Regions from separate parts of the Streptomyces sp. NPDC031497 genome, predicted to be linked through region 2. Evidence: riboswitches for the same ligand, from Rfam matches in the RefSeq annotation. Region 2 holds a riboswitch; the other holds the start of a gene.
What was found. Region 2 has a riboswitch for glycine ahead of gcvT (glycine cleavage system aminomethyltransferase GcvT). Riboswitches for the same ligand answer to the same signal wherever they lie in the genome.
Positions count from the first base shown of each region.

Region 1: another riboswitch for glycine. It lies ahead of gcvP (aminomethyl-transferring glycine dehydrogenase); the one in region 2 lies ahead of gcvT (glycine cleavage system aminomethyltransferase GcvT).

Region 1 covers NZ_JBVIKO010000049.1:18,062-21,460, reverse strand. The annotation lists gene ACZ5K7_RS47335 (DNA polymerase IV) at 1-513, shown strand, start outside; gene ACZ5K7_RS47330 (PRC-barrel domain-containing protein) at 799-1,179, opposite strand; glycine riboswitch at 1,294-1,388, shown strand; gene gcvP (aminomethyl-transferring glycine dehydrogenase) at 1,565-3,399, shown strand, end outside.
Region 2 covers NZ_JBVIKO010000038.1:13,966-17,364, reverse strand. The annotation lists gene gcvH (glycine cleavage system protein GcvH) at 1-198, opposite strand, end outside; gene gcvT (glycine cleavage system aminomethyltransferase GcvT) at 338-1,465, opposite strand; glycine riboswitch at 1,513-1,622, opposite strand; glycine riboswitch at 1,623-1,721, opposite strand; gene ACZ5K7_RS44265 (AAA family ATPase) at 1,884-2,603, shown strand; gene ACZ5K7_RS44260 (enhanced serine sensitivity protein SseB) at 2,707-3,399, shown strand, end outside.

The sequences.
Region 1 (3,399 bases), on a different contig from region 2:
GGGCGGACCATCGTGCTGAAGGTCCGGCGGTACGACTTCTCGACGCTCACCCGGTCGGAGACGCTCAGGGGGCCGACCGACGACCCGGCGGTGGTGCGGGAGGCGGCCGCGCGGTTGCTGGACTCGGTGGACACGACGGGGGGTGTCCGGTTGCTGGGCGTGGGCGTGTCGGGGCTCGCCGACTACACCCAGGAGGATCTGTTCGCGCAGGCGGCGGCCGGGGAAGGGGCGGCGGAGTTCGCGGCGGAGGAGGAGGTTGGGGAGCCGGTCGCCGAGCAGGAGGTGGTGGCCGCCGAGCGGCGGTGGCCCGCGGGGCGTGACGTCCGGCACACCGAGTACGGACACGGATGGGTGCAGGGAAGTGGGCTGGGGAGGGTGACGGTGCGGTTCGAGACGCCGGGGGCGGTGGAGCCGGGGCGGGTACGGACGTTCCGGGTGGACGACCCTGAGCTGGAGCCGGTGGATCCGTTGCCGCTGGTACCGGGGGTGCCGGCGGACGGGGTGGGTGCGTGACCCGGGGTAGGGCTGGGTGGGAGGTTTCGCTCGCCGGCGCTTGCGGGGTGCCTCCCCCAGAGGGGGTACCCCCAGCGCCCACCCGTGCCGCCTGGAGGCACCTCCCAGGCCCTTAAGCACTGGGAGGCACGATTGCCGCAGCTACGTAGCTCTCTACGTAGTCGACGCGAGTGCAGTGCCCCGTAAGGGGCACGGGGAACTTCGCGAGGAACCCCCACCGGCCCGCAGCCGAACCGTGGGCGAACCCGGCGTCGGCGGCCTTACGCGCCCGCGTCATCCGTTCCCTTACGCGCCCGCGTCATCCGTTCCCGCCAGTTTGCCGAAGTGGTGGTCCGGGTGGTCGGGGGGTGGGGCCGTCGTGTCCAGGCCGTAGTGGTGGTAGAGCTGCAGTTCCTGCTCGGGGGACAGGTGGCGGCCCACTCCGAAGTCGGGGGCGTCCTTGATCAGGGCGCGCTCGAAGGGAACCTTGAGGGTGCCCTCGACCAGCTCGCTGGGCTCCAGGGGCACGAAGGCGTCCCGCGAGAACAGGCCGGTGCGTATGGCCGCCCACTCCGGCACGCCGGTCGCGTCGTCGAGGTAGACCTCGTCGATCGTGCCGATCTTCGTCCCGTTGCGGTCGAACGCCTTGCGGCCGATCAGGTTGCGCGGATCGATGTCGGTCAGCACGGGCCCTCCACTTGGTCGCAACTCATCCGTAAGCACTACAAAAGAGCACATTGAAGGAGGCGGCCACTCGAAGGCCCGTGCGTCGCCCTCGCTGGTAGGCTGGCAAGCGGCTGCTGACCCCGTGCGGGAGAGTCCTCCGGACACACCGGAGGCGCCGAAGGAGCAAATCCTCCCCGGAATCTCTCAGGCTCACGTACCGCACGGACGAGGTCACTCTGGAAAGCAGGGCGGGCGTCGCGACGGCGTCCGCTCTCACCGACGGTGAAAGCCGGATCCCCTGGGCGTCCGGCGAAGCTCTCAGGTTGAGATGACAGAGGGGGAGGCCGTCGGGGTGCCCGTGCCGGGGTACCCCTCGAAGGTCGCGTCAGACCAGGAGGCCTCCGCAATGACCGCCCAGCGTGTTCCGCTCTCCGAGCTCGAACAGGGAATCCCCTTCGAGCAGCGCCATATCGGGCCCGACCACGAGGCCCGGGCCAAGATGCTCGCCCAGGTCGGATACGGCTCGCTCGACGAGCTGACCGCCGCCGCCGTGCCGGACGTCATCAAGAACGCCGACACCCTGGAACTGCCGGGCGCGCGCACCGAGGCCGAGGTGCTGGCCGAGCTGCGATCGCTGGCCGACCGGAACCAGGTGCTCGACTCGATGATCGGGTTGGGCTACTACGGCACCTTCACGCCGCCCGTCATCCTGCGCAACGTGATGGAGAACCCCGCCTGGTACACGGCCTACACGCCGTATCAGCCGGAGATCTCCCAGGGGCGGCTGGAAGCCCTGCTGAACTTCCAGACCATGGTCGCCGACCTCACCGGACTGCCCACCTCCGGTGCCTCGCTGCTCGACGAGGGCACGGCCGCCGCCGAGGCCGTGGCCCTGTCGCTGCGCATGGGCAAGAACAAGAAGGGTGTCTTCGTCATCGACGCGGACGCCCTGCCGCAGACCATCGCCGTCATCGAGACCCGGGCCGAACCGACCGGGGTCGAGATCGTCGTCGCGGACCTGAGTGACGGGATTCCGGCGGACCTCGCCGCCCGTGAGATCAACGGCGTGCTCGTCCAGTACCCCGGCGCCTCCGGTGCCGTACGCGACATCAAGCCGCTCGTCGAGCAGGCGCACGAGCTGGGCGCGCTGGTCACCGTCGCCGCCGATCTGCTCGCGCTGACGCTGCTGACCTCGCCGGGTGAGCTGGGTGCCGACATCGCCGTCGGGACGACCCAGCGGTTCGGCGTCCCGATGGGCTTCGGCGGGCCGCACGCGGGCTACATGGCGGTGCGGGAGAAGTTCGCGCGCAGCCTGCCCGGCCGGCTCGTGGGCGTGTCCGTGGACGCCGACGGGCACAAGGCCTACCGGCTCGCGCTGCAGACCCGTGAACAGCACATCCGCCGGGAGAAGGCCACCAGCAACATCTGCACCGCGCAGGTGCTGCTCGCCGTGATGGCCGGCATGTACGCCGTCTACCACGGGCCCGAGGGGCTGCGGGCCATCGCCCTGCGGACCCACCGCTACGCCACGATCCTGGCCGCGGGGCTCAGGGCCGGCGGGGTCGAGGTCGTGCACGGCGCCTACTTCGACACCCTCACCGCGCGCGTGCCCGGCAAGGCCGCCGAGATCGTCGCCACCGCCCGGCAGAGCGGCGTCAACCTGCGGCTCGTGGACGCCGACCACGTCTCCATGGCCTGCGACGAGACCACCACGCGGGCCCAGCTGGGTGCCGTGTGGACGGCGTTCGGGGTCGAGGGCGACGTCGAGGCGCTGGACGCGGTCGCCGCGGACACGCTGCCCGAGGCGCTGCTGCGCGAGGACGGCTACCTGGGCCACCCGGTCTTCCACGAGCACCGCTCCGAGACTGCGATGCTGCGCTACCTGCGCCGGCTCGCCGACCGGGACTACGCCCTGGACCGGGGCATGATCCCGCTGGGCTCCTGCACCATGAAGCTCAACGCGACCACCGAGATGGAGCCGGTCACCTGGCCCGAGTTCGGCCAGCTGCACCCCTTCGCGCCCGCCGAGCAGGCACAGGGCTATCTGACGCTCATCCGTGAGCTGGAGGAGCGGCTCGCCGAGGTCACGGGCTACGACAAGGTGTCGCTCCAGCCCAACGCCGGGTCGCAGGGCGAGCTGGCCGGTCTGCTCGCCGTACGGGCGTACCACCGCGCCAACGGCGACGAGCAGCGCACGGTGTGCCTGATCCCGTCCTCCGCACACGGCACCAACGCCGCCAG
Region 2 (3,399 bases):
GACCGACTTGGTCGACTCCAGCTCGCCGCAGGAATCGCCCGCGGTCACGGTGTCACCGACGGCCGGGAGCTGGACGAAGACGACGTCACCGAGCGCGTTGGCCGCGTGCTCCGTGATGCCGACCGTCGCCACGCCGTCCGCGGCGGCCGACAGCCACTCGTGCTCCTTGCTGTAACGCAGCTGCTGGGGGTTGCTCATGGCCTGAATTCTCCTGTACGCGGGGGAGTGCTGGTGAAAGAGGACTGCTGGAAACACGCGTGAGCAGCGGAAATGTGCGCAGGGTCACGCGCTGCCGCGCTCAGTGTCTCCCTGTGGATCTGCTTCTGGCGCCGCGGGTCTACTTCTGGCGCTTGTAGAACGGCAGTGCCACGACCTCGTACGGTTCGTGGCTGCCCCGGATGTCCACGCCCACGCCCGCCGTGCCCGGCGCCGAGTGCGCCGCGTCGACGTACGCCATGGCGATCGGCCTGCCCAGCGTGGGGGAGGGGGCACCGGAGGTGACCTCGCCGATCACCTCGCCGCCCGCGACCACCGGGTACCCGGCACGCGGCACCCGGCGGCCCTCGGCGACCAGGCCGACCAGCACCCGCGGCGGCTTCGCCGCGGCACGGTCGGCGGCCTCCTGAAGCGCCTCGCGCCCCACGAAGTCGCCGTCCTTCTCGAACTTCACCACCCGGCCGAGCCCGGCGTCGAAGGGGGTCAGCGAGGTGGTCAGCTCATGCCCGTAGAGCGGCATGCCCGCCTCCAGGCGCAGGGTGTCCCGGCAGGACAGCCCGCAGGGCACCAGGCCCACCGGGGAACCCGCCTCGGTGAGCGCCTGCCACAGTTCCACCGCGTGCTCGGGCTTCACGAACAGCTCGAAGCCGTCCTCGCCGGTGTAGCCGGTGCGCGCGATCAGCGCCGGGACCCCGGCGACGGTGCCGGGCAGCCCGGCGTAGTACTTCAGGCCGTCCAGGTCGGCGTCGGTCAGCGACTTCAGGATCCCGGGCGACTCCGGTCCCTGGACGGCGATCAGCGCGTACGCGTCCCGGTCGTCCCGCACCTCGGCGTCGAACCCGGCGGCGCGCTCCGTCAGCGCGTCGAGGACCACCTGGGCGTTGGAGGCGTTGGCCACCACCAGGTACTCGGTCTCGGCCAGCCGGTAGACGATCAGGTCGTCGAGGATGCCGCCGTCGGCCCGGCAGATCATGGTGTAGCGGGCGCGCCCGACGCCGACGGAGGCGATGTTGCCGACCAGGGCGTGGTTCAGCAGGGCGGCGGCCTGGGGGCCGGTCACGGCGATCTCGCCCATGTGGGAGAGGTCGAAGAGCCCGGCCCTGGTCCGCACGGCGACATGCTCGTCGCGCTCGGATCCGTAACGCAGGGGCATGTCCCAGCCGGCGAAGTCGGTCATGGTGGCGCCGAGCGAGCGATGCAGGGCATCGAGCGCGGTACGGCGGAGTGCGGCGGAATCGGAACTGCTCATCGGTCGGTCGTCTCCCAAAGATCCCAGGGCATGACAGGCGAGGTCTGTCCTCCCCATCTGTCATCGGAACCTGAGAGGTTCGCCCTGACCACGTCGGTGGTCACGGCTTGCACCTTGGGTGGGGCCACCGACACGGCGGCCCGCTTTTCAGATGTGCCTCGCCCGCGCGGTAACGGGGGCCTGAGAGATTCAAGGGAGGGACTTGCTCCTTCGGCGCCCCAGCGAAGACGGCTGGGGACTCTCCCGCGCGGATTCAAACGGCCGGTATGCAGTTGGCGGGCACATCATTGCATGCCGGGCAGAGCTTTGTAACAGGCCTGTGGCCGGAAGCGGACGGAACCGCGAGACACCGTGCATTACCTTCTCTTTACGGTAAGCGGGGAGAACCTTTCCTGAACCCCCAGGGAGGACGATCACGGTGACAAGGACCACGGCATACGCGACGACGGGCATCGCCCTGCCCGAGCAGTCGACGGCCCCGGCCCGCGAGCGGTGCGGGGGGCTCCCCCACGCTCGCCTGCGCTCGCGCGGGGGGACCCCCATGGCGCCGGTCGTCCGCGATCTGCGCGACCGGGCCGGCCGCAGCCCGCACGGCCTGCTCTTCGGCCCCCGTGACCTGGTCGTGGTCACCGGGCTGCCCGGCAGCGGCAAGTCCACCCTGATGCACCGCACCGTCCAGGGCACCCGGATCGACTCGCAGGACACCCGCGACCGCTGGGACGCCCGGCTGGCCCGCTTCCTGCCGTACGCCCTCTACCGCCCGCTGGTCCGCCTCGCGCACTACGCCGGACTGCGCAGCGCGCTGCGCACCGGCGAGGGCGTGGTGGTGCACGACTGCGGTACCCAGGCCTGGGTGCGCGACTGGCTGGCCCGCGAGGCCCGCCGTCGCGGCGGCACCCTGCACCTGCTGCTCCTGGACGTCACTCCGGGCACGGCACTGGACGGGCAGCGCGAGCGCGGCCGGGGCGTCTCCCGGTACGCGTTCCTGCGCCACCGCCACGCCGCCGCCCGCCTGGTGCGCGCGGCGGAGCAGGGCGGGCTGCCCGAGGGCGTGGGCTCGGCGGTGCTCCTTGACCGGGACGCGGCGGACGTGCTGTGTCGGATCGCCTTCCGGAAGGCGGAGAAGCCGGCCGGGTGAGGCTTTCCGGAAAGCGGAGCGGCTCACGGGGTGAGGCATTGTCACAGCCACCCGCTAGCCTTTTCAGTCTCAGCAGCAGTGGATTCCAGCAGGCGGTAGGCAGATGGACTTCCCGGCGGACATTCCCGCGGACTTCCCGGCACAGGCGCACCCCCACCCGCACGGCGGTTGGCCCGGCAACGAGCTGGAGGAGGTGCTGTCGGCCTCCCTCGGCGTCCCCGCGGCGGCGGGCCGCCTCATCGAGGTAGTGGCCCGCAGTTTCCTGTGGGTCCCGCTGCCGGAGGGCGGCGGCCCGCACAGCGGCCCGCTGGACCTGCCCACCACGGAGATCCAGGGCGGGGTGTACGTCCCGGTGTTCAGCTCCGAGGAGCAGTTCCGCCAGGTGGTCGGCTCCCATCTGTCGTACACGATCGCCCCGGCCGTCGAGTTCGCCCGCGGTCTGCCCCCGCAGGTCGGCATAGCCGTGAACCCCGGGGGAGTGGTGGGCGTCCCGCTGCCGCCGGAGGCGGTCGCCGAGCTGTGCCGGACCGGCCGCAGCGAACTGGACGGCCCCGCCTCGGGCGGCCGGGTCCGGCTCTTCGAACCGGACTGGCAGGACGACCCGATGGACTTCCTGGCCGCGGCCTCCGCCGAGTTCGCGGGCACCGGCGTGGTCGCCACGGCCCGCCGCTGCCTGGCCGCGGTCGAGACGGCGGACCCCGTGATGTTCGTGGGCGTCGAACTCTCCCGGTGGGAGGGGGACATCAGGGCCCTGCCCCTGGACGCGCTCGGCAAGGCCCTCGGCCGGGTCCCGGTG